One region of the Microbacterium aquilitoris genome, then DNA from elsewhere that is predicted to be linked to it. Evidence: predicted binding sites of a transcription regulator. Region 1 holds the regulator's gene; the other holds the start of a gene.
What was found. Region 1 encodes HrcA, which represses chaperone genes, less so after heat shock. Its sites were predicted from a motif close to TTNGCACTCGNNNNNNNCGAGTGCNAA; they were not measured.

Region 1 (9,744 bases):
CGCGTATATGTGCGCGACGGTGGGTTCGGCGCTGTCAGCCACCGAGGCTCCCTTCCGTGAGCCCGCCGCCCAGCACGTGTGCATGGACGTGGAACACGGTCTGTCCGGCGTCGGGGCCGGTGTTGAACACGAGTCTGAAGTCGCCGCCGGCGTGTTCGGCGGCGACACTGTTCGCGAGGCCGACCAGCTCGGCCAGGAGGGCGGGGTCGCCCGCCGCGAGCTCGACCACGTCGCGGTAGTCCTCGGTCTTGGGGATCACGAGGAGATGGACGGGCGCCTGCGGGGCGATGTCGCGGATCGCGAACGCGTTGTCGGTCTCAGCGACGATCTCGGAGGGGATCTCACCCCGGAGGATGCGGGTGAACACCGATGGCTCGCTCATCCTCCCAGTCTACTCAGCGCCTTCGCGCGTCGGTCGGGTCCGGTTCACCAGCGGCCGAGGGCCGCATTGACGACGGCGAGGGCCGCCGGCCCCGCCGTCGAGGTGCGCAGCACGGTGTCGCCGAGCCGCACGAGCGTCGCACCCGCCGACTGCAGCAGGTCGAGTTCCTCGGGCGAGATGCCCCCTTCGGGTCCCACGACGAGGATCACGTCGCTCGCGTCGGCCGCGTCGATCTCGATGCGCGACAGCGCGACGGATGCCGTCGGCTCGAGCACCAGCATCCGTGCGTTCTGGGCGAGTGCCGCCAGTTGCCGCGTGGAGACCGGCTGGTGGAGTTCCGCCAGCCACGGCCGATGCGCCTGCTTCGCCGCCTCACGGGCGATCGTCTCCCAGCGTGCGACGCCCTTGGCGACCTTCGGACCCTCCCACCGCGAGACAGAGCGGGCCGCCTGCCACGGCATGATCGCGTCGACCCCGAGCTCCGTCGCCGCCTGGACGGCGAGCTCGTCGCGATCGCCCTTCGCGAGGGCCTGGACGAGGACGGTGCGCGGCGACGCCGCGGGAACCTCGGCGCGGGTGGAGACCTCGACCGAGACCTCTTTGGGCGCGGCGGCCGAGACCGTGCCGGTCAGCCACACGCCGCGGCCGTCACCCACCGTGACGTCCTCCCCCACCCGGATGCGACGGACGGCCGCGGCGTGGTGCGCCTCGGCCCCCGTCAGCCGGACGACATCGCCCGGGCCGGCGGCCCCGGCATCCTCGATCAGGAAGTGGAGGGCCACGATCAGCGCTTGAACTTGCCGCGGAGCTTGGAGAACAGACCCGGGTGGAACTCCGCCAGGTGAGGCGGGGCCGGACGCATCCGCTTCGCGAGCTCCTGCACGAGCGCCCGCGACTTCGGGTCGAGGTGCGAAGGCGTGACGACCTGCACGCCGATCCGGAGGTCGCCGCGCTGGTCGCCTCGGAGAGGCGTGATCCCCCGACCGCGGATGGTGAGCTCGTCGCCCGCCTGGACCCCGGAGCGGATGTCGAGGTCGACGGATCCGTCGAGGGATTCGATGGTCACACTCGTTCCCAGGATGGCATCGACCATCGAGACCTCGAGGGTGGCGAGCAGGTCGTCGCCGTCGCGGCTGAAGACGTCGTGCGGGGCGACGGTGACCTCGAGGTACAGGTCGCCGTTCGGGCCGCCGGCGGGACCGACCTCGCCGGACCCGGGGAGCTGGAGTCGAAGACCGGTCTCGACGCCGGCCGGGATGTCGATCGACACGGTGCGACGTGCACGCACACGGCCCTGGCCCTGACAGGTGGAGCAGGGGTACGGGATGGTCGTGCCGTAGCCCTGGCACGTGGTGCAGGGCTGCGAGGTGACGACGTTGCCGAGGAGGCTCCGGACCGTCCGCTGGATCTGGCCCGATCCGTGGCAGATGTCGCAGGTGACCGGCTGGGTGCCCGGCTGGCAGCACGAGCCCTGGCAGGTCTCGCAGAGGACCGCGGTGTCGACCTCGATGTCGCGGTGGACGCCGAAGACGACGTCGCCGAGGTCGAGGTCGACGCGTACGAGCGCATCCTGGCCCCGCTCGCGGCGTGACCGCGGACGGCCTGCGCGGGTTCCGCCGCCACCGCCGAAGAAGCTTTCGAAGATGTCGCTGAAACCGCCGAAGCCGGCACCTGCACCGGCTCCGCCGAAGCCGCCTCCGTCGCCGCCCATGTCGTAACGCTGGCGCTGGTCGGGGTCGCTCAACACGTCGTAGGCGTGCGTCACGAGCTTGAACTGCTCGGAGGCATCCTCCCCCGGGTTCACGTCCGGGTGCAGCTGGCGCGCCAGACGCCGGTAAGCCTTTTTGATCTCCTCAGGGCTCGCGTCGCGCGCGACACCCAGGACCTCGTAGTGGTCAGCCACAATCACCTCTCCGGCCCGCGGGCCGATTCGTTCAGCGCGACGTCTCGTCTTCTTCGAGCAACCGCGTCAGATAGTGCGCGACGGCGCGGACCGCCGCGAGATTCGTGGGGTAGTCCATGCGTGTGGGACCCAGCACGCCGACGCGGGCGTGGGACCCGCCGGCGTCGTAGTCGCCCGCGACGATGGATGCCTCGGACAGCCCGAACGGCTCGTTCTCGCGCCCGATGCTGGTCGCCAGCCCGCGGTCGTCGGCGACCATCTCCCCCATGAGCCGCAGCAGCGTCACCTGCTCCTCGATCGCCTCGAGGAGCGGGTAGATGCTGCCGCGGAAGTCGGATTCCCGGCGGGCGAGGGTCGCGGACCCCGCCATGACCATGCGGTCCTGGCGGAACTCGTCGAGCTCCTCGCCGATCGCGCGCAGCACGACGCGGCGGTTCTCCTCTCGCGGGACCGGCGTCTCGTCCTCGAGGATGCGCGCGATCGCCGCCGCGCCGTCTCGGACACTCTTGCCCGTGAGCAGCGACGCCATCGCGAGCTTGAGCTGCGCGGCCTCGTCGGCTGACGGCTCGGACGACAAGAGCACGACGCGCTGCGACACTCGGCCGGTGTCGGTCACGACGATGATGACGATCCGCGGCCCGCCGAGGTGCACGACCTCGACGTGCGAGACGTTCGCCCGCGCGAAGGACGGATACTGCACGATCGCGACCTGACCGGTCAGACGCGTCAGGGAGCGGACCGTCCGGACGAGCAGGTCGTCGAGGTCACCGGTGTCCTCGAGGAAGGCGCCGATCGCGGAGCGCTGCGCAGAGGTGAGGGGGCGGACGTCGGCGAGGTGGTCGACGAAGACGCGGTACCCCTTGTCGGTGGGTACACGGCCCGACGACGTGTGGGGCGCGGTGATCAGCTCTTCGTCTTCGAGGAGCGCCATGTCGTTGCGGATGGTCGCCGCGGAGACGCCGAACTGGTGACGGTCGACGATCGCTTTACTGCCGACCGGCTCGCGCGTGTCGACGTAGTCCTGGACGATCGCACGCAACACCTGAAGACCGCGTTCCGAGACCATCACCCCTCCTCCGCTGGCACTCTCGTTCTGGGAGTGCCAATTCTACCGCGCGAGAAGCGATCCGCTCGGATCACTCGGTGAGTGCGCGGACGACGGCGTCGGCCAGCAGCCGTCCGCGACGCGTCAGCACGATGCGTCCCCGCACGGCCGAGGCGCCGTCGACGAGTCCGTCGGCGATGAGGGATGCCACGTTCCGCCGCCCCGCGACGGTCGCCTCGTCGACCGCGACGCCGTCCACGATGCGCGAGCGCAGCAGGATGACCTCGAGGCGGCGGGCCTCGGCATCCGGTCGCTCCCGTCCCGCCGCCGGGGACTCCCCCAGCGCCAGGCGCTGCGCGTACGCGGCGGGGTGCTTGACGTTCCACCAGCGCAGCCCGCCGACGTGGCTGTGGGCACCGGGGCCGTAGCCCCACCAGTCCTGACCCCGCCAGTACGACAGGTTGTGGCGGGAGCGCTGGGCGGGAGTCGTCGACCAGTTCGAGACCTCGTACCAGCCGTAGCCGGCTGCCGCGAGCAGCTCGTCGGCGAGCTCGTACATGTCGGCCTGCAGATCGTCGTCGGGGGCGGGTACCTCGCCGCGGCGGATCTGACGCTCAAGCTTCGTTCCGTCCTCCACGATGAGCGCGTACGCCGAGATGTGATCAGGTGCGAGCGCGATCGCCGTCTCGAGCGAGGTGCGCCAGTCCTCGAGCGACTCCCCCGGCGCGCCGTAGATGAGATCGAGGCTGACCGCGAGCCCGGCCTTCCGCGCCGCCGCGACGGCCGTCGCGATGTTCGCGGGGTCGTGCGTGCGGTCGAGTGCCGCGAGGACGTGCGGCACGGACGACTGCATCCCGATCGAGAACCGTGTGACGCCGGCAGCGGCAAGGGTCTGCGCGACCTCATCGGTCAGCGTGTCGGGGTTCGCCTCGACCGTGACCTCGGCGCCGTCCGCGAGGCGGAAGGTTCCCCGGATGCCGTCGAGCATGCGCGCGAGGTCGCCCGGCGGAAGGAGCGTGGGGGTGCCACCGCCGAAGAACACGGTGCGGGCCGGACGCAGGGGTCCCTGTGCGGCGAGGACCTCACGGGACAGCGCGATCTCGTGGAGCACCTCGTCGGCGTACGCGTCCTGGCGTGCACCGCGCAGCTCGGTCGCGGTGTAGGTATTGAAGTCGCAGTACCCGCAGCGGACCCGGCAGAACGGCACGTGCAGGTACACGCCGAAGTCGACGGCGGGATCCACCGGCACGTCGTGCGGCAGCGCGCCGTCGGCGGGTGCGGGATCGCCGAGGGGAAGAGCAGAGCCCATCAGGAACCGGTGGCGTACATGGGCGACATCGCCTGCAGGTACCCCTGGAACAGCGCACGACGACGACGCTTCACGAGGGGACGCCACAGGCGGTAGAGCACGCCGGTCGGCTTGTCGAAGGCGCGGACCGTGAACCACACCTCGTCGTCGTCCCGCCACTCGAGCAGGAACGACTCCTCGCCGCTGACGACCGAGCCGCCGACGGTGCCGAGCGAGAACCCGACCCGCCGCGGCTCGTCGATCAGCGAGATGACGCGGAGCTCGGCATCCGCCCTCATCCCACCGACCCGGCCGTGGACGTGCGCGGTCGCGCCGGCGCCGACGAACGGCGTGCCGTCCGCATCGAAGCGCTGCTCATCGTCCAGCCTGCTCGGCTGGACGGCGTTGCCGTCGGCGTCGAACCCGACACCCGAGTACATGGGTCCGGATGCCGGGCGCACATCTTCGACGCGCAATCCCGCACCTCGCTGGGCACCCCACCCCAGGAGCTGCTCGGTCGAGGTGACGAAGCGGCTCTCGCCGCTGCCGAGACGCCACGACGCCTCCGCCGGGGTCGTACCCTTCGGCGGATAGCCCATGAGGTCGGGTGCCTGCGTGGCCCCGACGGCGGCGTAGTCGACGGTTCCTGCCTGGAAACTCCCGCGGCGCATCGTGTCAGCCTACTTCTTGTCCTTGCCCTCGACATCGCCCGAGAGGGCGGCGATGAACGCCTCCTGGGGGACCTCGACGCGGCCGACCATCTTCATGCGCTTCTTGCCCTCTTTCTGCTTCTCGAGCAGCTTGCGCTTACGACTGATGTCACCGCCGTAGCACTTGGCGAGGACGTCCTTGCGGATCGCGCTGATGTTCTCGCGGGCGATGATCCGGGCACCGATGGCGGCCTGGATCGGCACCTCGAACTGCTGGCGCGGGATGAGCTTGCGCAGACGCTCGGTCATCAGCGTGCCGTAGGCGTAAGCCTTCTCGCGGTGCACGATCGAGCTGAACGCGTCGACCTTCTCACCCTGCAGGAGGATGTCGACCTTCACGAGGTCGGCGGTCTGCGAGCCCGCCGGCTCGTAGTCGAGGCTCGCATATCCCTGCGTCTTCGACTTCAGGTGGTCGAAGAAGTCGAACACGATCTCGCCGAGCGGCATGTTGTAGCGGAGCTCGACGCGGTCCTCGCTGAGGTAGTCCATGCCGAGGAGCGTGCCGCGACGCGACTGGCAGAGCTCCATGACCGTGCCGACGTAGTCCTTCGGCAACAGGATGCCGACCTTGACCACCGGCTCGGACACCTCGGCGACGCGGCCGTCCGGGTACTCGGACGGGTTCGTCACCGTGACCGTCTCGTTGGTGTCGGTCGTGACCGTGTAGGTCACTGAGGGCGCCGTGGTGATGAGATCGAGGTCGAACTCCCGCGAGAGGCGCTCGGTGATGATCTCGAGGTGCAGCAGTCCGAGGAACCCGCAGCGGAAGCCGAAGCCGAGGGCCACGGAGGTCTCGGGCTCGTACTGCAGCGAGGCGTCAGAGAGCTTCAGCTTGTCGAGTGCCTCGCGGAGCACGGCGTAATCGCTGCCGTCGATCGGGTAGATCCCCGAGAACACCATCGGCTTCGGGTCGGTGTAGCCGGCAAGCGCGTCGGTCGCGGGCTTGCGGTGGTTCGTGATCGTGTCGCCGACCTTGGACTGGCGGACATCCTTCACGCCCGTGATCAGGTAGCCGACCTCGCCGACGCCCAGTCCCTTGGTGGGGACCGGCTCCGGGCTCGACACACCGATCTCGAGGAGGTCGTGGGCAGCGCGCGTCGACATCATCTGGATCCGCTCCCGCGGCTCGAGCTTGCCGTCGATCATGCGGACGTAGGTGACGACGCCGCGGTAGGCGTCGTAGACCGAGTCGAAGATCATGGCGCGGGCCGGCGCGTCGGCGTCGCCCTTCGGTGCCGGGATGCGCTCGACGATGCGGTCGAGCAGCTCCTCGACGCCGATGCCCGTCTTGCCGCTGACCTTGAGCACGTCCGCGGGGTCGCCGCCGATGAGGTTCGCGAGCTCAGCCGCGTACTTCTCCGGGTCGGCCGCGGGCAGGTCGATCTTGTTGAGGACCGGGATGATCTCGAGGTCGTTCTCGAGCGCCAGGTACAGGTTCGCGAGCGTCTGCGCTTCGATGCCCTGCGCCGCGTCGACGAGGAGGATCGCTCCCTCGCACGCCGCGAGCGACCGGCTGACCTCGTACGTGAAGTCGACGTGACCGGGGGTGTCGATCATGTTGAGCGCGAACGTGCCCGCATCGGTGGCCCACGGCATCCGGACCGCCTGGCTCTTGATCGTGATGCCGCGCTCGCGCTCGATGTCCATGCGATCGAGGTACTGGGCGCGCATGTCGCGGTCCGAGACCACGCCGGTGATCTGCAGCATGCGATCGGCCAGCGTGGACTTGCCGTGGTCGATGTGGGCGATGATGCAGAAGTTGCGAAGCTGCGCGGGCGGCGTGGCCGCGGGCTGCAGGGGCGTGAGTGCGCGGGGTGACATGACCAGGCGAGTCTACCGGCGACCGGCTGCGCAGCGTCCCGGCCGACCGGGCACAATAACCGCTCGTCTCGTCGACACGCCAGCGCACCGACGCATGAGAAAGAGTTAACCGATCTGACCCTTGCGAGGGTCGCACCACCGCACGAATGCTCAGTGTGGCGGTCGGTTCCTGCGCGATAAGCCCCGCGCCCGCGCCGCCTCGGGAGAACCCACCGTGTCGCACCCACCTGCCCCCGTGCCCGCCGCGCATCCGGTTCTCCGCCGGACCTGCGCCCTGCTGACGGCCGCGACCGTGACGGTCGGAGGGCTCGCCCTCGCCCCGTCGGTCGCCACCGCCGCCGTATCGGCCGATTCGCCCATCGTGATCTCCGAGGTCTACGGCGGCGGCGGCAACAGCGGAGCCGCGTTCAACCGCGACTTCATCGAACTCGCCAACACCGGTGACGAGACCGTCGATCTGAGCGGGTACAGCGTCCAGTACGCCTCCGCCACCGGCGGCTCGTGGCAGGTGACGAAGCTCGGCGACGTCGACCTGCCCGCCGGCGAGAACCTGCTGATCGGCGAGGCACCGGGCAGCAACACCTCCCTCCCCGGCTTCGACGCCGATGTCGAGGGGACCATCTCGATGAGCGGCAGCGGAGCCAAGGTCGCCCTCGTCGCGAACGACACGGCGCTCACGGGCAGCACCGGCATCGCCACTCTCGACCAGGTCGTCGACCTCGTCGGGTGGGGAACGACGGCCACGGCCTTCGCCGGTTCGGCGCCCGCACCCGGGACCGCGAACGCGACGAGCGTCTCGCGCGACGACGAGAACTCGAACACCGCCGACAACGCAGCGGACTTCACGGCCGGCGCTCCCACCCCCACCGGCCTCGGCGCCGATGTCGACCCCGACCCCGAGCCCGAGCCGCAGGCGGCGACGATCGCAGAGATCCAGGGCACGACGGATGCCTCGCCCGTGGCCGGCCGCACCGTCACCACGACCGGGGTCGTCACGGCCCACTACCCCTCCGGCGGATACAACGGCTACGTCATCCAGACGGCCGGCACCGGCGGCGCGCTGGACCTCGCCGCACACACGGCCTCCGACGCCGTCTTCGTCTACGCGCCCGGAGCGACCGGCGAGGTCGCCCTCGGCGACACCGTGACGGTCACCGGCGTCGTCTCGGAGTTCAACGGCCTCACCGAGCTCACCGTCAAGGCGGGAGCCGCGAAGGTCGTCGCCGATGCCGAGGCGCCGACCCCCGCCCCCGTCGAATGGCCGAAGACGGTCGCACAGCGCGAGTCGCTCGAGTCGATGCTGGTCGCTCCCCAGGGCGAGTTCACCGTCAGCGACACCTACAGCACCAACCGTTTCGGCGAGGTGGGCCTCGCGGCCGGCTCGGAGCCGCTGCGGCAGCCGACCGACGCGGCGCGTCCCGGCTCGGACGCCGCCGCCGCGGTCGCCGCGGACAATGCGGCTCGCGGTGTGCGTCTCGATGACGGTGCCGGACTCGACTACACGTCGGCCGCGAACCAGGCGCTGACGCCCGCGTACGTCTCCCTCACCGAGCCGATCACGGTCGGCGCGGGGGTCACCTTCACGGAACCGCTCATCGTCGACTACCGCAATGACTCGTGGAAGCTGAACCCGACTCAGCCGCTCGTCGGCGACGGCACGGGCACTGATGAGGTCGTTTTCGAGAACGTCCGCACCGACGCACCCGCCGAGGTGGGCGGAGACCTCTCGATCGCCTCGTTCAACGTCCTCAACTACTTCACGACGCTCGGGACCGACACCGCGAGCTGCGAGGCCTACACCGACCGTTTCGGCGACGGTGTGACCGTCCGAGACGGCTGCGCCCAGCGCGGAGCGTGGGATGCCGCCGACCTCGCACGCCAGCAGGCGAAGCTCGTCGAGGCCATCACCTCCGTGGACGCCGGCGTCGTCGGACTCATGGAGATCGAGAACTCGGCCGCGCTCGGCGAGAAGACCGATGAGGCCACGGCGACCCTCGTCGCCGCGCTCAACGCCAGGGCAGGCGCCGACACGTGGGCGTTCGTGCCCTCGTCGACAGACCTGCCCCCGGCATCCGAGCAGGACGTCATCACGAACGCGATCATCTACCAGCCCGCGCGGGTCTCCCCCGTCGGCGCGTCCCGCGCCCTCGGCGACCAGAGCGCGGACGGCGAGGCCTTCGGCAACGCGCGCGAGCCCATCGCCCAGGTGTTCGAGCCCGCCGCTGGCGGCGACCCGTTCCTGTTCGTCGTGAACCACTTCAAGTCGAAGGGCTCCGCCGGCCCGTGGCCGGGCGACGCCGACACCGGCGACGGGCAGGGTTCGTCGAACGAGTCGCGGGTCCGTCAGGCGACCGCCCTCCGCGACTGGGTCGCGAAGATCCAGGGCGATGTCGACGCCGTCGCCCTCGCAGGCGACTTCAACTCCTACAGCCAGGAGGACCCGCTCGAGGTTCTGTACGACGCCGGCTACGCGGATGCCGAGCAGGCGTTCGACGTCGACTCGTCGTCCTACAGCTTCTCGGGGCTGTCCGGTTCGCTCGACCACATCCTCCTGAACAAGCCGGCTCTCGCCCGCTCCACGGATGCCGACATCTG
Region 2 (9,744 bases), on a different contig from region 1:
TCGCCTTCTGGCTCATGAGGACCCGCATCGGACGGGCGACCCGTGCCGTATCCGACAACCCGTCGCTCGCCGCGGCGAGCGGCATCGATGTCGACGCCGTCGTCCGCATCGTGTGGGTGATGGCGGCCGCGCTGGCCGGACTCTCGGGTGTGCTCTGGGCCTACTTCCGTCCCGGCATCAAGTGGGACATGGGCACCAGCATCCTGCTGCTGGTCTTCGCCGCGATCACGCTGGGCGGTCTCGGCACCGCGTTCGGCGCGCTCGTCGGCTCGATCATCGTGGGTCTGCTCGTCGAGGTCTCGACGCTCTGGATCCCCTCCGACCTGAAGTACGTCGGCGCGCTCGTCGTGCTGATCGTCATCCTCCTGTTCCGTCCGCAGGGTCTCCTCGGACGCCGAGAGCGAATCGGATAACGGCTCATGGACTTCCTGCAGATCCTCAACAACACGGCGGCTCAGATCCTGTCGCCGGTCACACTCGGCTTCGTCCTCGCGGCCATCGGTCTCTCGGTGCACTTCGGTTTCGCCGGGCTGCTCAACATGGGTGTCGCCGGCTTCATGGCGATCGGCGCCTATGGCTTCGCCATTTCGACGCTCACCTTCGGCCTGCCGTGGCCCGTCGCGGCTCTCGTCGGCCTCGTCGGGGCAGTCCTCTTCTCGATCGTCATGGGCATCCCGACGCTGCGCCTCCGCGGTGACTATCTGGCCATCGTCACGATCGCCGCGGCGGAGGTGGTGCGCCTGCTGTTCCTGACGGCTACCTTCCGCGAGACGACGGGATCGGCCGACGGCCTGGTCGGTTTCCAGGCCGACTTCCGCGCCAGCAACCTGCTGCCCCCGGGACGCTACGGCTTCGGTCCGTGGACGTACCAGTCGGACCAGTGGTGGGTGATCATCATCGGCATCATCACGATCGCGATCGTCGTGACGTTGGTCTGGCTGTTGATGCGGAGCCCGTGGGGCCGCGTCATCCGCGGCATCCGTGAAGACGAGGACGCCGTCCGCTCGCTCGGCAAGAACGTCTTCGCGTTCAAGATGCAGGCGCTCATCGTCGGCGGCGTCATTATCGCCGCGGGCGGCATCGTGACCGCCCTCGGCACGAACGTCAACCCGAACGTCTACGTGACGTCCCAGACGTTCTACGTGTGGACCGCGCTGCTGCTCGGCGGCGCCGCCACGATCTTCGGCCCGGTGCTCGGCGCGGTGCTGTTCTGGGTCGTCCGCGCGTTCCTCTCGAATCTCCTGCCCGCGCTGTCCAAGATCGGCGTCCTGCCGTTCCTGACCTCCGAGCAGAGCCAGATGCTGGTGTTCGTCCTCGTGGGTGTCGCCCTCATGGTCCTGGTGATCTTCCGGCCACAGGGAATCCTCGGAAGCAAGAAGGAGCTGACCTTTGTCCGCTGACGTCGCCCCCCCCGCACCGCGTCCCAAGGCGACCGGCCTCCACAAGGGCGAGATCCGTCCGGGCGTGGAGAAGGTCGATCCGATCATCGTCGCCGACGGCGTGAAGCGCATCTTCGGCGGACTCACCGCCGTGGACGTCGACCACGTCGAGATCCCCCGGAACGCCATCACCGCCCTCATCGGACCGAACGGCGCCGGCAAGACCACGCTGTTCAACCTCCTGACCGGTTTCGACAAGCCGAACCAGGGTCAGTGGTCTTTCGACGGGACCAACCTCGCCGGGATCCCCGCCTTCAAGGCGGCTCGCATGGGCCAGGTCCGGACCTTCCAGCTGACGAAGTCCCTGGGGCTCCTGACCGTGCTCGAGAACATGAAGCTCGGCGCGCCCGGCCAGGGCGGCGAGAGCATCTGGCGCGGCATCCTCCCCTTCCTGTGGCGCAAGCAGGAGAACGAGATCGAGGAGAAGGCGCGTGGCCTGCTCGCGCGGTTCAAGCTCGACGCCAAGGAGAAGGACTTCGCCGCGTCGCTGTCGGGCGGCCAGCGGAAGCTCCTCGAGATGGCCCGCGCGCTGATGAGCGACCCGACCCTCGTCATGCTGGACGAGCCGATGGCCGGTGTGAACCCCGCACTGACGCAGTCACTGCTCGACCACATCCTCGACCTGAAGGACCTCGGCATGACCGTGCTCTTCGTCGAGCACGACATGCACATGGTCCGCCACATCGCCGACTGGGTCATCGTCATGGCCGAGGGCAAGGTCGTCGCCGAAGGTCCGCCCGACACCGTCATGAAGGAGCAGGCCGTCATCGACGCGTACCTCGGTGCGCATCAGGATGTCGACCTGGGCGTCGTGACGGGCCGTTACGCCGGTGAGCTCACCCCCGAGGCGGAAGAGCTCCTCGAGGCCCAGCACGAGCTGCAGGAGGCTGTCGAGGCGGATGCCACGACCCACGCGGCGGAAGATTCCTCGGCGCCAGGCACGCCCGCACACGCTGCGGACCGGACGGAGGACGACAAGTGAGCGACACCGCAGCATCCCCCGTCGGCGGCACCTCGACCGCGGCGACCGAGAACGTCGTCGAACTCCGGGACGTCCATGCCGGATACCTTCCGGGCGTCAACATCCTGAACGGCGCGAACCTGACCGCCGCGAAGGGCGAACTCATCGGCATCATCGGACCCAACGGCGCCGGTAAGTCGACCATGCTGAAGGCGATCTTCGGACAGGTGAAGATCCGCGCCGGAGCGGTCACGCTCAACGGCGAGGACATCACCGGCCTGCGCGCGAACAAGCTCGTCTCCAAGGGCGTCGGGTTCGTGCCGCAGACCAACAACGTCTTCCCCAGCCTGTCGATCGCCGAGAACCTGCAGATGGGCGCCTACCAGCGCCCGAAGGTCGTCGCGGAACGGATCGACTTCGTGACGTCGATCTTCCCCGACCTCTCCAAGCGTCTGCAGCAGCGTGCGGGGTCGCTCTCCGGCGGCGAGCGACAGATGGTCGCCATGGGTCGAGCCCTCATGATGGACCCCTACGTCCTGCTGCTCGACGAGCCGTCGGCCGGACTGTCGCCGTCGCGTCAGGACGAGGCGTTCCTGCGGGTCTCGGAGATCAACAAGGCCGGCGTCACTACGATCATGGTCGAGCAGAACGCACGTCGTTGCCTGCAGATCTGCGACCGCGGCTACGTCCTCGACCAGGGGCGAGACGCCTACACGGGCAGCGGGCGCGAGCTCCTGAACGACCCTAAGGTCATCGGCCTGTACCTGGGCACGCTCGGGACCTGACCGCTCCGCACAGCGACGCACCATGCCCCCGGCCTGCAGGCCGGGGGCATCGTCGTTCGCCCGGACGACGCGGATGCACCGGCGCCGATCTCGTATGATCGCCGCGCGCACGAGAGAGCGGCCCCGGTCCGAAGACCGGGGCCGCTCGAGTACGTCAGCGGCGGATCAGATCAGCCGAGGTTGAGGAACGAGTAGTTGTTGTCCTCGCCGTACTGGAAGATGCCGATCGTGGCGCCCTGGGGGTCGCCCACCTTGTCGAAGGTGATCGGACCGGAGACACCGTCGTAGTCGGCTACCTCACCGGCGTTGATGATGTCGGCGCACTCGGCGTAGCTCGTGCACTTCTTGCCGTCTCCGGTGCCACCGGAGACCTGCTGCAGGTGCGCGGCGACGTCGGGGCCTTCGGCCGATCCGGCTTCGAGGGCGGCCAGAGCGAGCAGGATGACCGCGTCGTACGACTCAGGACCGTACGTGAAGTCCTTCAGCTCGGACTTGCCGGTACCGGTCCAGTACGAGTTGAGGTCCTCGCGGAAGGTCGCGGTGCTGGTCGGGTCGACGGCCGGGTACGTGCCCTTGGCGCCTGTCAGGGTGCCGGCGTCGAACTCGTCACCGAAGTTGGCGAGGTTGCCGTCCACGAAGTACATCTTGTCCTTCGGGAAGTCGGCGGCCACCAGCTCGGGGATGATCGTCTTGACCTCTTCGAACGTGATCAGCGCGATCGCGTCGGGGTCGGCCGCGAGGACCGTCTCGACCTGCGACGAGAAGTTCGTGTCGCCCGTGTTGTACAGGGCGGCCGAGACGACGGAGCCGCCGGCATCTTCGAACGCGGCCTTCGCGAAGCACGCGAGACCGGTGCCGTACGAGTCGTTGAGGATGATCATGCCGACCGTCTCAGCGCCGTCACCGGCGATGAGGTTGCCGAGCACCTGGCCCTGCAGCACGTCGGAGGGGGCGGTACGCCAGTAGAGACCCTTGTCCTTGTAACCCGTGAAGGCGGCCGAGGTGTTGGCGGGCGAGAACTGGATCGCGTCGGCGGCGATGACCTGGTCGATGAACTGCAGCGACGTGCCGGACGAGGCGGCGCCGACGATCGCGGTGGCGCCGGCGTTCAGCAGACGCGGGATCTCGGTCTCGTACGCCTTGTTGTCGGTGTCACCCGAGTCACCCTGCTCGAGGTTGATCGTGACGCCCTTGTCGGCCTTGTTGACCTCGTCGGCGGCGAACTCGGTGCCGGCGATCTCGGGCGGGCCGAGGAAGGCGAGGTTGCCGGTGACGGGCAGGGCCGTGCCGATCGTGTACGTGAGGTCCTTCGCCGGACCCTTGGAGGTGGACGCGTACTCCGGCGTGTAGGACGCGGGCGCTGCCTTGTCGCAGTCCACCGGGAAGTCTGCTTCAGCAGCAGGGGCGGCGGCGCTCGAGCCGGCGGGTGCGGGTGAGCCGGAACAACCGGCCAGGACCAGTGCGCTCGCGCCGATCAGGGCGAATGCGCCCATGACCTTTGCCGTGCGCGATCGGGTGAGAACGCTCATTGTGCTCCTTGCTGTGGTGACACGAGTCGGATCGGGTCCGGCCCGGTGTGATCAACCTAGCGGGGAGGTCGTCTCGCGAGTGTTGCCGTTCGTTAACGATGTGTAACGAGGTGGGCACGCTCCCATAACGGTCGGGAAAGCGGCATCCGATGCGTTTCAGACAGGGTCGGGAACGGCTGTCACGGCGCGCGTGCGCTGGCGACGCGAGGCCAGGAGCGAGTCGACGGCGAACACCGCGATCGCCACCCAGACGAGCCCGAATCCGATCCATCGCTCGAACGGCATGGGTTCGTGCAGGATGAGCACGCCCGTGAGGAACTGCATGATCGGCGCGATGAACTGCAGGATGCCGACCACGGTCAGCGACGTGCGTCGGGCTCCGGCGGAGAAGAAGAGGAGCGGGATCGCCGTGATGGCTCCGGCCAGGAGGAGCAGGATCGTGTGGCCGGTGCCCTCGCGCCCCATCGTGAGCCCCGACGTCACTCCGACCGCGACGAGCTGGATGACGGCGATCGGCACGAGCCAGAAGGACTCGAGCGTGAGGCCGCTGACGGCATCGACCGACGGTCCGATGCGCTTCTTCACCAGCCCGTAGGTCGCGAAGCTCGCGGCGAGGGTCAGGGCGATCCACGGCACGTTGCCGACCGCCACGATGATGACGACGACAGCCGCGGCGGCGATGCCGACGGCGGTCCACTGGGCGGGGCGCAAACGCTCCTTCAGCACGATCACGCCGAGGAGCACGGTGGCGATCGGGTTGATGAAGTAGCCGAGGCTCGTCTCGACGACGTGACCCGTCAGGGTGCCGATGAGGAAGACCTGCCAGTTGACGTAGATCAGGAGACCGGCGACGAGGGTCCAGAGCAGGAGCCGACGATCGCGGAGGATGACGCGCATCCGCCCCCAGCCGCGGGTGACCGCGATCAGCGCGACGCAGAAGACGAGGCTCAACACGATGCGCCAGCCGACGACCTCCCACGGCGTCGTTGGCGCAAGGCTGACGAAGTACAGCGGGAGGAAACCCCAGAGCATGTACGCCGAGAAGACGAAGATCCCCCCGAGGGACTTCTCGCGGGCGGTCTCCTCGGGTGTCATGAGTACGAGCCTACGACGGTCATGACAGCTTGTGCGTCACGGCGACTGCCGACGTTCGCGCGGATCCTGCCATCGGCACGGTGAAAGCACAGGGCCCGGATGCCGAAGCATCCGGGCCCTGTCGAAGGTGCTGCGTGTCAGCGGACGACGACCGCGAGGACGTCGCGAGCCGAGAGCACGAGGAACTCGTCGGCGCCGAACTTGACCTCGGTGCCGCCGTACTTGCTGTACAGGACGCGGTCGCCGACGGCGACGTCGAGCGGAACGCGGTTGCCGTTGTCGTCGATGCGGCCGGGGCCCACGGCCACGACCTCGCCCTCCTGGGGCTTCTCCTTGGCGGTGTCGGGGATGACCAGGCCACTTGCGGTGGTCTGCTCGGCCTCGACCTGCTTGATGACGATGCGGTCTTCGAGCGGCTTGATGGAAACCGACACGGTCTACCTCTTTCTTGCTGGTGGGGTCCTGCTTCAAGACTCATCAGCACTCGCTTGTCGAGAGTGCTAACGAAAGTCTAGGGCGCGGTTGGCACTCATGCAACGCGAGTGCCAACCGAGGTCCGGATGCCGCACGGCCTAGGCTGGCCGGATGGAACAGGCCGAGCTCACCGCCCTCCTGACCGCCCAGGGATTGCGCATGGTCGACGAGGTCGGACCCCTGGCATCCACCACCGAGGTCGCCGCCGCCGTCTCGCGTCTGCGCGCAGCCGGCCACTCCCCCGATCTCGTCTCGGCCGTCGTCGGCCAGGCCCACCTGCGGGTGCGCGCCGCGGCGAAGTTCGGCCCGTTCGCGGACCGCATGCTGTTCACCCGGGCGGGTCTCGAGCAGGCCACGCGGCTCGAAGTGGCCGCGCGTCACGCGGGGCGGTTCCGGGATGCCGGTGCGCACCGCGTCGCGGACCTCGGCTGCGGCATCGGGGGCGACGCGCTGGGGCTCGCGGGCATCGGTCTGGACGTGCTCGCGGTCGACGCGGACGAGACGACGGCCGCGCTCGCGGCGTACAACCTCGCCCCCTTCGGCGAATCGGTCACCGTGCGGCACGGCCGTGCCGAGGAGACCGACGTCGACGGGTGGGATGCGGTCTGGCTCGACCCGGCCCGGCGCACCGCCGGCCATTCCGAGACCTCGCGCACGGCGCCCGAGGACTGGTCGCCGTCGCTGGACTGGGCCTTCGACCTCGCAGGACGGATGCCTGTGGGCATCAAGCTCGGTCCCGGACTCGACCGCGACCTCATCCCCGACGACGTCGAAGCGCAGTGGATCAGCGTCGACGGCTCGACGGTCGAGCTCGTGCTCTGGTCGGGATCGCTGCGCCGCGAGGGCGTCCGCCGGTCGGCGCTCGTGCTGCGCGGCGGCAGCGCCGCAGAGCTCACCGCGCCCGGCGACACCGACGACGAGCCCGTCCGCGACCTCGGTGCGTTCGTCCACGAGCCCGAGGGCGCCGTCATCCGCGCGCGCCTCATCGGCGAGGTCGCACGGAGCCTCGACGCCGGCATGCTCGGCGGCGGCATCGCGTACCTCACCTCCGACACCCCGCTCACGAACCCGTTCGTCCAATCGTTCCGGGTGCGCGAGACCCTCCCTCTCAAGACCGGCGCGATCGATGCGGCGCTTCGGAAGGCCGACATCGGCACGCTCGAGATCAAGAAGCGCGGCGTCGACGTCGACCCGGCTCAGTTCCGGCGCAAGCTCACGCTGCGGGGCGCGGCATCCGCCACCCTCATCCTCACGCGGATGGGCGAGGGGCGGGACGCGAAGCGGGTCGCGATACTGGCCGACCGGGTCTGACTCAGCCGACCAGGGCGCCCTGCGTTCCGGCCCACCACAGCCACCCGGCGCTGTACAGCAGCGACGCGATGCTGAGCCCGAGACCCCAGTAGGCGGCCTCGCGCTTCTCCCACGGCCGGCGGAGGGCGAGGATCGCGAGGACGACGCCGATCATCCCGACCGGGAAGCCCCAGCCGACGAAGCACGCGAGGACGAGACCGAGCGCGCCGAACAGCAGCGACCAGCCCGCGCTCCGCGGCAGCACCGGCGTCGGCGGGATCCACCGCACGTCGGGCGAGGCTTCCTCGTCGGGGTCCGGGTGCACGGCGAGGGGCGGCGCGACGGGGAGCGGCTGGGTCAGCTCGCGCCGGAACCCGCCGCGGTGCGCCCCCGGGAGCGCGGAATCGGTCGGCGCGGACGCGACGTCGACGGACGGCGGCTCGACGACCGGACCCTGAGCTGAAGAGACGGGGCCTCGTGACGGGGAGGCGGGGGGCGGCATCCGCTCGTCGGTCATGAGGACGTCGCCACCTGGATCGTCGTGACCGGCAGCGTGGAGTCGGCGCCGAAGGCGAGGGTCGAGGCCGGGCGGCCGCTCATGATCAGCTCCGAGGCGAGAGCGGCGATCATCGCGCCGTTGTCGGTGCAGAGCGAGAGAGGCGGGATGCGGACGGCGACCCCGGCGGCCTCGGCGCGCTCGAGGGCGACGTCGCGCAGACGCTTGTTCGCGATGACGCCACCGCCGAGCAGGAGGCGCGGCACGCCGTGGCGGGCGCAGGCGTCGAGGGCCTTCGTGACGAGGACGTCGACGACCGCTTCGCGGAAGGATGCCGCGACGTCGGGCACCGACACCGGTTGCCCCGTCGCCTCGTGCTGTTCGACCCAGCGCGCGACGGCGGTCTTGAGCCCCGAGAACGAGAAGTCGTATCGGTGCTCGGCCATGTCGGAGGCCCGGGACATGCCGCGCGGGAACCGGATGGCGTTCGGGTCCCCGGTGGACGCTGCGCGATCGATCTCGGGTCCGCCGGGGTAGGGCAGACCGAGGATGCGGGCGATCTTGTCGAAGGCCTCGCCGGCGGCGTCGTCCATCGTCTCGCCGAGGAGCTCGACGTCCGAGACGAGGTCGCGGACGAGCAGGAGCGACGTGTGTCCGCCGCTGACGAGCAGGGCGACGGTCGGATACTCGACCTCGTCGCCGGTCAGGATGTCGGCGGCGATGTGGCCGACGAGGTGGTTCACGGCATAGAGCGGCCTGCCGAGGCTGACGGCGAGGGCCTTCGCCGCGCCGACGCCGACCATGAGCGCACCGGCGAGACCGGGACCGCTCGTGACGGCGACCGCGTCGATGTCGGCGAGGGTCACCTGCGCCTCGGCGAGCGCCGCCTCGATGGCGGGCTGCAGGGCCTCGAGGTGGGCGCGGGCGGCGACCTCGGGGACGACGCCGCCGTAGCGGGCATGCTCGTCCATCGAACTCGCGATCGTGTTGGACAGCAGGGTGCGGCCGCGGACGATGCCGATGCCGGTCTCGTCGCAGCTCGTCTCGATACCCAGGACGAGGGGTTCGCGCGTCATGTCAGCACCAGCCCTTCTCGGCCGTCGGCGCAGCCGTGGTCCGTGCCTCCCAGGCGACGAGGTTCAGCTGCATGACGACCGCGTCGACATCGTCGGGCTGGTAGTACCGGGGGCGGCGGCCGACCTCGACGAAGCCCTCCGACAGGTACAGCGCCGTGGCGCCGGAGTTGTCGGCCCGCACCTCGAGGAACATCTCCCGCGCGCCGCGGCTGCGGGCGGTCGTCAGCAGCTCGCGCAGCAGCGCGCGCCCACGGCCGTGACCCCGCGCGTCGGCGGCGATCGCGATGGTCTGGATGTCGGCATCCGCTGCGCCCTGCACGGCCCGCACACCGCCGTAGCCGACGAGGCGACCGGCCTCGATGTCGACGACGTAGCGACCATGGGGCGAGGCGAGCTCGCCGGCCATGAGCGCATCGCTCCAGGCGTCGGTCGGGAACGAGGCGCGCTCGAGACGCATGATGTCGTCGAGGTCGTCGCCGGTGGCGGTGCGGAGGGTCACTGGCCGACCTTCTTCCGCGGGCCGGGCATGGTGACGTCGGGGGCGCGCAGGTACAGCGGCTCGCCGAGGTCCTCGACGCGGCCGGCGGCGACGGCGCGCG

Region 2: groES (co-chaperone GroES) is a predicted target of HrcA. The motif match lies at 6,332-6,358, and genes of this name have one in related genera.

What each region holds. Positions count from the first base shown of each region.
Region 1 covers NZ_JAUZVT010000002.1:1,130,234-1,139,977, forward strand. Annotated here, with positions in the region: gene Q9S78_RS12370 (PhoH family protein) at 1-84, opposite strand, end outside; gene Q9S78_RS12375 (histidine triad nucleotide-binding protein) at 35-382, opposite strand; gene Q9S78_RS12380 (16S rRNA (uracil(1498)-N(3))-methyltransferase) at 427-1,164, opposite strand; gene dnaJ (molecular chaperone DnaJ) at 1,167-2,285, opposite strand; gene hrcA (heat-inducible transcriptional repressor HrcA) at 2,317-3,351, opposite strand; gene hemW (radical SAM family heme chaperone HemW) at 3,422-4,639, opposite strand; gene Q9S78_RS12400 (DUF1990 domain-containing protein) at 4,639-5,289, opposite strand; gene lepA (translation elongation factor 4) at 5,299-7,149, opposite strand; gene Q9S78_RS12410 (ExeM/NucH family extracellular endonuclease) at 7,385-9,744, shown strand, end outside.
Region 2 covers NZ_JAUZVT010000003.1:143,397-153,140, reverse strand. Annotated here, with positions in the region: gene Q9S78_RS14260 (branched-chain amino acid ABC transporter permease) at 1-413, shown strand, start outside; gene Q9S78_RS14255 (branched-chain amino acid ABC transporter permease) at 420-1,400, shown strand; gene Q9S78_RS14250 (ABC transporter ATP-binding protein) at 1,390-2,421, shown strand; gene Q9S78_RS14245 (ABC transporter ATP-binding protein) at 2,418-3,185, shown strand; gene Q9S78_RS14240 (ABC transporter substrate-binding protein) at 3,356-4,714, opposite strand; gene rarD (EamA family transporter RarD) at 4,871-5,809, opposite strand; gene groES (co-chaperone GroES) at 5,947-6,243, opposite strand; gene Q9S78_RS14225 (THUMP-like domain-containing protein) at 6,395-7,594, shown strand; gene Q9S78_RS14220 (hypothetical protein) at 7,596-8,090, opposite strand; gene tsaD (tRNA (adenosine(37)-N6)-threonylcarbamoyltransferase complex transferase subunit TsaD) at 8,087-9,145, opposite strand; gene rimI (ribosomal protein S18-alanine N-acetyltransferase) at 9,147-9,644, opposite strand; gene tsaB (tRNA (adenosine(37)-N6)-threonylcarbamoyltransferase complex dimerization subunit type 1 TsaB) at 9,641-9,744, opposite strand, start outside.